3 regions of the Proteus sp. Marseille-Q3619 genome follow, and region 2 is predicted to be linked to each of the others. Evidence: predicted binding sites of a transcription regulator. Region 2 holds the regulator's gene; each other region holds the start of a gene.

Region 1 (3,293 bases), 2.0 Mb from region 2:
ATTGCGGCAACAACATAACCTACATAGCGACTTGCAACGCCTGTTAATTGAATAACGCCATTATTTTGACCAAAACAAGAATTTGGGAAGGTATTGAAAAATGCCGAAACCATAGAGTTAATTCCATTAGCCAATACGCCCCCTTTAATACGTTTCATATACAAAGGACCACTAACGGGTTGCTCTGAAACATCTGAAGTTGCTGTAATATCCCCAATGGTTTCTAGTGATGTGATCATAAACACCAGCATTAAAGGAATAAGTAAATGCCAGTCAAATGACAACCCATAATAAAAGGGTTCAGGAATAGTCATAAAAGGTGTTTCTTGATGTTCTGCTGGTGTGGGCAACATATCTAAAGCCCAAGCAAGAACATAACCCACAGCCATTGCAATGACCAAAGAAGCAACGCGTAAATAAGGATTTTTTTGTCGATTAAGTAAAATAATAACAATAAGTACAGAGCCTGCTAATAACAGGTTTTGTGGTGCACCGAAGGTATTATTTTCAATGGCTGAATAACCACCACCAATAGAGGTTAATCCAACTTGAATTAAAGAGAGACCGATTATCATCACTACGACACCAGAAACTAAAGGTGTAATGATGCGCCTTGCTAAATGAAGTACACGAGAAAGGATGATTTCGGTTAATGAGGCGACCATTAATGTACCAAAAAGTGCCGCCATCATCGTTGGAATATCCGCCCCTCCATTTTTTAGCGCTAATCCGCCCATAATCAAAGGTGCGACAAAATTAAAGCTAGTACCTTGAATTGATAACAATCCTGAACCTATTGGTCCCCATGCCCGAATTTGAATAAGAGAGGCAATGCCTGATGCAAATAAAGACATGCTGATAATGCGTTGAGTATCGTGTGCAGGTAATCCTAATGCTTGGCAAATGAGGATCGCAGGTGTGATAACCGCAACAAACATGGCTAAGAGATGTTGGCAAGCAGCAAAAAGTGTTTGTGGTAATGGCGGTTTCTCTTCTAAAGCAAAAAGAAGTTCGCTATTTTTTTTAATTGAAACGTCACTATTTTTAGGCAAATTTTGATTTTCTGAAGTAACCATGGTGTGAATTTCTTATTCGACAAAAACGGTATTTTAATGATCTGCGCCACAAAAGCAATCGTTTGCGTAAAAATGATGTTATCAAAATGCATAAGAGGCGCTCACATTTTTATATGTTTTAACTTGTGTTTGTCTCCGTTTTTTTTTCTAATCGGGGATACCTGCTTTTGGCGTTGTTTATGGATGAACTTAGCGTCGTAGTATTTTTATATAAAATTAACAAATAAGACGGGGTACATAAATGTATCATCTTGATGTTTATGGCACGCTGGTTGCGGCCACTTTGGTTCTCTTGATCGGACGTAAGTTAGTGAAATCTGTTCCTTTTTTAGAACGGTATACGATCCCAGAACCCGTTGCAGGTGGGCTACTTGTTGCAGTTCTTCTATTAGCATTCAAATCTTTTATGGATTGGGAAGTAAGTTTTGACCTCTCATTAAAAGATCCATTAATGCTGGCATTCTTTGCAACAATTGGTTTAAACGCAAACCTCGCAAGCTTAAAAGCGGGAGGAAAAGCGCTTTTTATTTTCATCTTTGTTGTTGTTGGACTGTTGTTAGTACAAAACACAGTCGGTATTGCATTAGCAGAAATGTTAGGTCTTGATCCATTAATGGGATTACTTGCTGGCTCGATTACATTATCGGGTGGTCATGGTACAGGGGCTGCTTGGGGTAAAACCTTTGTTGAAAATTATGGTTTTATGAGCGCGTCTGAAGTGGCGATGGCTTGTGCTACTTTTGGTTTAGTGTTAGGTGGATTGATTGGTGGCCCAGTTGCACGCTACTTAATCAAAAATATCCCAACGCCAGGATTAGGCGCCGATGACCATGAAATGCCAACAGCGTTTGAGAAGCCGACAACAGGCCGAATGATCACTTCAATGGTTTTATTAGAAACTATTGCGATGATCTCTATCTGTTTAATGGCAGGTACGTTCCTTTCTCAACTGTTAGAAGGTACAGCATTCTCATTACCGACCTTTGTGTGCGTTCTGTTTATTGGCGTTATTTTAAGTAATAGCCTTTCAATGCTTGGGTTCTACCGTGTTTTTGATAGAGCGGTATCAGTCTTAGGTAACGTGAGTTTATCGTTATTCTTAGCGATGGCATTAATGAGCTTGAAATTATGGGAGCTTGCATCACTGGCGATACCAATGTTGGTTATCCTTGGTGTTCAAGCAGGTGTAATGGCACTGTATGCCATTTTTGTCACTTTCCGTGTCATGGGTAAAAACTACGATGCGGCGATTTTAGCAGCAGGTCACTGTGGTTTTGGTTTAGGTGCTACACCAACGGCGATTGCAAATATGCAAGCTGTAACAGACCGTTTTGGACCGTCTCATCTTGCGTTCTTGGTCGTACCTATGGTCGGTGCATTCTTTATTGATATTGTGAATGCAATAGTGATTAAACTGTATCTGATGCTACCGTTTTTTACGCCTATAGTTGCAGGGTAGTTTGGTTGCTATAAATTAAAAGAGTTTCAAAAACGTTAAAGAGCACCTCAATGTTGAATATCGACATTGAGGTGTTTTTCTATATGTATTTAACTTACGAATATTTCAAGATCAACCCAAAGCGAGATTAAACGCACGCTAAGCCATGCAAAAAAGTAACCTTAAGCTTGGCTATATTGTGTCTTGGCAGGCAGCCAGCGTTCGATTAAGGCTTGAGAATGCTTAGGGTAGTGTTGATGTAGATAACGAGCGATACGCTGAACTTCAGGAATAAGTCCTTGGTCGCGTAACAAATCAGCGACTTTAAATTGTGCATTACCCGTTTGCTTAGTGCCTAAAAGCTCACCGGGGCCACGGATTTCGAGATCTTTTTGTGCAATCACAAAACCGTCATTGCTATCTCTTAATACTTGCAATCGCAAACGTGCTGTTTGTGTGAGTGGTGTTTTATATAACAAGACACAATGAGAGGCGACAGCGCCTCGGCCTACCCGTCCACGTAATTGATGTAACTGTGCGAGTCCCAGTCGTTCTGGATTATCAATGATCATTAAACTTGCATTAGGTACATCAACACCGACTTCAATCACTGTTGTCGCAACTAAAAGTTGAAGCTCATTTTCTTTAAATGCAGCCATTACTGCCTGTTTTTCTACGGGTTTCATTCGCCCGTGTACCAATCCCACTTTGATTTCAGGCAGTGCAATTGTAAGTTCATCATAGATAACTTGAGCCGCTTGCGCTTCCAGAACATCAGA
Region 2 (3,293 bases):
AAGGAATAAACTCTATGTGGTCAGAATACTCTTTAGAAGTTGTTGATGCAGTTGCAAGAACAGGAAGTTTTAGCTCCGCTGCTCAAGAATTGCACAGAGTGCCATCCGCCGTTAGTTACACTGTTCGGCAATTAGAGGAATGGCTTGCCGTTCCTTTGTTTGAGCGCCGTCACCGTGATGTAGAATTAACCGATGCAGGTAAAATTTTCATCAAAGAAGCACGATCTGTTATCAAAAAAATGAATGACACTCGGCATCTTTGTCAACAAGTTTCTAATGGGTGGCGCGGTCAATTTAGTATAGCAGTTGATTGCATTGTTAAACCTGAAAGAACACAACAACTTATTCTCGATTTCTACCGCCATTTTCCTGATATTGAGCTGTATGTCTACCCTGAAGTGTTTAATGGCGTATGGGACTCCTTAGTTAATGGTCGTGTTGATTTAGCGATTGGTGCAACAAGAGCCTCACCAATTGGTGAACGTTATAGTTTTAGAGATATGGGATTTATGCCTTGGCGCTGTGTTTGTCATGTTGATCACCCTTTAGCGAAAGCACAACATCCATTAACGGATGATGAGATGCGACCTTATCCAAGTTTATGCTTAGAAGATACTTCACGCAGTTTACCAAAGCGTGACACTTGGGCGCTAAATAATCAGCGTAGAATGGTTGTTCCGACATGGGATATGGGGCTTGAATGCTTGTTAGCGGGATTATGCGTAGGAATGGTGCCTTGGCATCGTGCTGAACCTTTAATTGAACAAGGTAAGCTGGTTACTTTACAACTGGCACAACCATTGCCAGACAGCCCATGCTGCCTGACGTGGGTCGATAAAAGTGAATCACCCGCTTTGACATGGTTGTTAGATTATCTTGGAGATAGCCAAACCTTAAATGAGGAATGGCTTCGCTAGAAATCAGATAGCCGAATAAATCTGAATTAACGACGGTAGTCAATAAAAGGACCGTCAGCAACTGAACGGCGCTCAACTAATCGTGGATGAACTTCGATTGTTTGGGCGTCTTCGCGTTTGTTGACGATGCGATCAAGCAACATTGACAAAGCCATTTGACCTAAACGCTCTTTTGGCTGGTGGACTGTGGTTAATGCTGGCGTAAAATAACGCGCATTACGAATATTGTCGTAACCCACAATGGAAATATCGAAAGGAACACGTAAACCTAGCTCATCAGCGGCACAAATTGCGCCCATTGCCATCACATCACCACCACAAAAAACAGCAGTAGGGCGATGTTTTTGATTTAGCATCTGATACATGGCTTTATAACCAGATTCTGGCTCAAAGTCGCCTTGTACAATCCACTCATCTTTTACTGTGATTTTTGCTTCTTCCATGGCTTTTAAGAAACCTTGTAAGCGACCACCACCGGTATTACGTTCTAATGGACCAGGGATAATACCAATATCACGATGACCACGTTCAATAAGGTAACGACCCGCAATATAGCCACCATGAAAAGCATTATCGATAATCGTATCGGTAAAGTCACCACGCGCCTTACCCCAATCCATGACAACCATTGGAATATTACGATAGCCTTCTAACAGTGTCAGAAGGTGATCGGGGTATTCAGAACACATGACTAATAACCCATCAACACGTTTTTGTGCCAGCATCGCTAAATAGGCTTTTTGTTTATCGAGGTTATTATGTGAATTACATAAAATCAGTGTGTAGCCTTTGCTATAACAACTATTTTCAACAGCTTCAATCACTTCAGCAAAGTAAGGAGCTTCACTGGACGTGGCTAACAGGCCAATAGATTTGGTGTGATTGACTTTTAAACTACGCGCAACGGCACTAGGCGAATAATTTAATTCTTTTATAGCGGCCCAAACTGCTGCCCGTGTGTTCTCAGCAACAAAACGTGTTTTGTTGATCACATGAGAAACAGTCGTGGTTGATACGCCTGCGCGTTTTGCCACGTCTTTTATTGTTGCCATGGTGTGGAAAACTCCTGACCTTCATTGGTCTCTTTTATCTAATTTTATGGTTTAACTGCCAGTATAGTCATACATAGGGCAAACACTGGCAATAATTTAGCGATTAGCTGTGAATTTTGTATGATCTAGCTCAAAAGTGAAAGTATTAATCAATGTTATAAATTGTGCACTAGTCGCTATTTTAGCAAATTTTGATATGTGATAATAATTAACCATGACAAGGTTATGGTTAAAAAAGTGTATTATAATCATTTTGAGGGAGAAATAGATGGATACGGATCTGAAATTTGGTTTGAGTACAGCAGTAGCAGCGCTTGTTATGATTGTTTTATTTTCGACTATGTTGTTCTAATCACTGCTTTATAGAATATCCGATCAATTTAAATAATAGATTATCGAATATCTGAATATAACAAAGGGCTCAAGGCCCTTTGTTATTTTGTCACCAAAAATGAATCTCAATCACTCACCTTTGATTATCAAGCTCAATTAAGCAAGGTTAGCTTCAACAAATGACCAGTTAACCAGTGCCCAGAACTCTTCTAAATATTTAACGCGCGCATTACGGTAGTCGATGTAGTAAGCATGTTCCCATACGTCTACTGTTAACAGTGGTTTGTCTGCGCCTGAAACTGGAGTAGCAGCATTAGACGTGTTAACAATCGCAACTGAACCGTCTGCTTTTTTAACTAACCAAGTCCAACCTGAACCGAAGTTTTTAGCTGCCGCATCATTAAATTGCTTTTTGAACTCTTCAAAAGAGCCGAATGCTTTGTTGATAGCATCAGCAACTTTACCTGTTGGTGCGCCGCCTGCATTTGGTGCTAAACAGTTCCAGTAGAAAGTGTGGTTCCATACTTGAGCTGCATTATTAAAGATACCACCATCAGTAGATTTGATGATTTCTTCTAAGGATTTGCTTTCTAAATCAGTACCTTTAACCAGGTTATTTAAATTGGTTACGTAAGTTTGGTGGTGTTTGCCGTAGTGATATTCTAAAGTTTCTTTAGAGATGTGTGGCTCAAGAGCATCTAACGCATAAGGTAATTTTGGTAATTCGAAAGACATTGCGTACTCCTTTAAACTATCTATTTCGGGTTTTGTGCCTGAAATCATTCCATCAAAATCATTTGAATTGATAGAATGAGGCAAATGAATCACTAAGTTGTTACTATTTTGCTAATTATTTTAACAAAAATCTGCTGAAATAACAGCTAAATATCTTTTATCTATAGTTATAAGCCATATAGATTAATTATACTCATAAGAGTATATCCCACAGAGCAACTCGTAAAGCAGTAAAATATCGACTGTGTTTAGAGCC
Region 3 (3,293 bases), 1.0 Mb from region 2:
AATGAGAAACTGACATCATGAACATCTTCGCCACTGAGGTTAATGACGTTAAGTTTGGTTTTTCCTTGAGGGATATTAATACGAGGGTATTGGTCTTCTAACTTACGACCCACCATCATTTCAATCAGAGTGTCTTCTTTTAATGAGGCGACAGGTTTTTCACCAATAAACTGGCCGTCTCGCAGTACAGTCACGTCATCACAAATCTCAAAGATCTCTTTTAGACGATGTGAGATATAAACAATGCCACAACCTTGATCTCTTAGTTCACGAATAACGCTAAATAGAGATTCTGTTTCAGTATCGGTTAACGCATCTGTTGGCTCATCCATGATGATGACTTTTGAGCCAAAGCTAAGAACCTTGGCGATTTCTACCATTTGCTGATCACCAATCGATAATTCAGACACTAAACGGTGACTACTGTAAGCAAGGTTTAATCGGGCTAATAACTTATCAGCCTCTACATACATTTTCTTCCAATCGATAGCGCCAAAAGCACGAGTAAACTCACGACCTAAGAAGATATTTTCTGCGATGGTTAATTCTGGAATAAGGTTAAGCTCTTGGTGAATAATGCCTATTCCTGCTTCTTGGGAAGTTTTGGGACCATTGAAAGCACAGCTTTCGCCTTGATAAATGACTTCACCCGAATCTTTTTTATAGATCCCAGTCAGCACTTTCATTAGTGTTGATTTGCCTGCCCCGTTTTCACCTACGAGTGCCATTACTCTACCGGGATAAATTCGAAGTGTGGCACCTGATAGTGCTTTTACACCAGGGAATGACTTATCAATATCTTTAAGTTCAAGTAAAGGTTCCATATTGCCCTCAAAAAGTCACACCAGAAAACAACACAATATTGGCATAAGGCGTACATTCACCGGTTCTAATAACAGCTTTATTTTCAGTAAGTTGCTTTTTGAATGCTTCATGTGAAACATACATTATTTGAATAGGTTTCTTCTGCTCTTGTTCTAATAAATTGAGATAAGAGAGGATTTCATTAAACAGAGAGGGATTGATGGTTTTAATTTCTTCCGCCAGCATCACCGCTTCGATTTGCATTTCATGGGTAACGGTTTGTAAGACTGACATAAAGTCAGGAATACCTTGAGTGAGAGCAAGATCAATTCGTTCAACAGAGGAGGGAATAGGTAATCCAGCATCTGCAATAGTGATTTTGTCAGTGTGTCCTAAACGTGAAATTACACTCGAAATAGGACTATTAAGTAATACACCTTTTTTCATGTTTCCTCCTCAGCGAAACGTTTCGCTGTCTACATAGTAGAAAAGAAAGGTGGGAAAACAAGTTTGATTTATTCATATTGTGAGCGTGATCGAAACGTTTCGTTGGCAAACAAAAAGAAAGAAAAATCTAACTGATTGAATAAATTAACGCTGAATGGATTCAAGAAAGAAAGAGGTTATTTTCAGTGAATTTCATAAAAATGTGATGATGGACAAGGTTGTAATAAAGGCGACAATATGGGGTGTGGAAATGTAAACCAGTATGATAAAAGTAGATAAATCACAGCCTAGAAATACATTAACCTCTCCTGTGGTTAATTAGGAGAGGTTTTTTAATCATTTTAATTCAATTAGTTAGCTTGATAAGCCTTAATTGATTTCTCAATACCTTCTGCATCTAATCCTAAGTCAGATCTGATCTCTTCTTGTCCACCTTGTGGTACAAACAGATTAGGTATACCTAAGTTTAGGACAGGTATTAAGCAACGTTCTTGCATGAGTAACTCGTTTACGCCACTGCCAGCACCACCCATAATGGCATTTTCTTCTAGCGTTACCAACATATCATGCTGTTCAGCCAGAGAAAGGATAAGTGATTTATCAAGAGGCTTGATAAAACGCATATCAGCCACAGTTGCATCAAGTTTTTTAGCAACTTCTAACGCTTCTGGTAGTAATGTACCAAAGTTTAAAATCGCAATACCTTTGCCTTGGCGACGAATAATACCTTTACCCATAGGTAGTGGACTAAGTGGTTGCAATTGTGCACCAACACTAGAGCCTCTTGGATAGCGTACGGCAACAGGACCATCTTGATAGTGATAACCTGTGTGAAGCATTTGGCGACACTCATTTTCATCACTTGGCGCCATAATGACCATATTAGGAATGCAGCGTAAGAATGAGAGGTCAAAAGCACCTTGGTGAGTTTGACCATCTGCTCCCACAATACCACCACGATCAATAGCAAATAAAACAGGCAGTTTTTGAATGGCAATGTCGTGGATCACTTGGTCGTAAGCGCGTTGTAAGAATGTTGAGTAGATAGCAACAATCGGCTTATAACCCCCAATTGCTAAACCTGCTGCAAAGGTAACGGCATGTTGTTCTGCGATCGCAACATCAAAGTATTGTGAAGGGTATTCCTTTGAGAAACGCACCATACCAGAGCCTTCACGCATAGCTGGGGTAATTGCCATGAGTTTTGGATCAGTTGAGGCTTCTTCACATAACCAGTCACCAAAAATTTTGGAAAATGTAGGTCGTGCATTAGGGCTTTTAGGTAATGTCCCAGTTTGTGGATCAAATTTAGGGACTGCGTGCCAGCTAATTGGATCACGCTCAGCAGGCGCATATCCACGACCTTTTTTAGTCATAATATGCAGAAGCTGAGGGCCTTTTAGATCACGCATGTTAGTTAATGTCTGTACTAACGCAATAACATCGTGGCCATCAACAGGACCGATATAGTTGAAACCCAACTCTTCAAACATGGTGCCTGGGACAACCATGCCTTTGATATGTTCCTCTGTCTTTTTCAGTAATTCTTTAATGGGTGGAATACCTGAGAAGACTTTTTTTCCACCTTCACGCAAGGTGGTATACAGTTTGCCAGATAACAATTGCGCAAGGTGATTATTCAATGCACCAACGTTTTCTGAAATCGACATCTCATTGTCATTAAGTACAACGAGCATATCTGGTTCAATATCTCCTGCGTGATTCATTGCTTCAAAAGCCATACCCGCAGTAATTGCCCCATCACCAATCACACAAACTGTTTTTCTGTTCAGCTTTTCTTGTTCGGCGGCGACAGCCATACCTAAACCTGCACTGATAGAGGTTGAAGAGTGACCAACACAAAGTTTGTCGTATTCACTCTCTTCTCGCCAAGGGAAGGGGTGTAACCCATTCTTTTGACGGATAGTATCAATGCGGTCACGGCGACCCGTTAAGATCTTATGAGGATAGGCCTGATGACCCACATCCCAAATCAGGTTATCAAAAGGGGTTTTGTAGACGTAATGAAGAGCAACCGTTAA

The links. Region 2 encodes PurR, which represses purine synthesis genes. Its sites were predicted from a motif close to CANGCAAACGTTTGCNTG; they were not measured.
Region 1: a site for PurR is predicted at 1,128-1,145, ahead of gltS (sodium/glutamate symporter). Genes of this name have one in related genera too.
Region 3: a site for PurR is predicted at 1,262-1,279, ahead of rbsD (D-ribose pyranase). Genes of this name have one in related genera too.

What each region holds. Positions count from the first base shown of each region.
Region 1 covers NZ_CBDIMP010000001.1:1,955,984-1,959,276, reverse strand. The annotation lists gene ACWPWK_RS08965 (uracil-xanthine permease family protein) at 1-1,076, opposite strand, end outside; gene gltS (sodium/glutamate symporter) at 1,318-2,535, shown strand; gene recG (ATP-dependent DNA helicase RecG) at 2,697-3,293, opposite strand, start outside.
Region 2 covers NZ_CBDIMP010000001.1:3,969,000-3,972,292, forward strand. The annotation lists gene punR (DNA-binding transcriptional activator PunR) at 15-917, shown strand; gene purR (HTH-type transcriptional repressor PurR) at 944-1,969, opposite strand; gene cydH (cytochrome bd-I oxidase subunit CydH) at 2,238-2,321, shown strand; gene sodB (superoxide dismutase [Fe]) at 2,459-3,037, opposite strand.
Region 3 covers NZ_CBDIMP010000001.1:2,956,904-2,960,196, forward strand. The annotation lists gene rbsA (ribose ABC transporter ATP-binding protein RbsA) at 1-824, opposite strand, end outside; gene rbsD (D-ribose pyranase) at 832-1,251, opposite strand; gene dxs (1-deoxy-D-xylulose-5-phosphate synthase) at 1,602-3,293, opposite strand, start outside.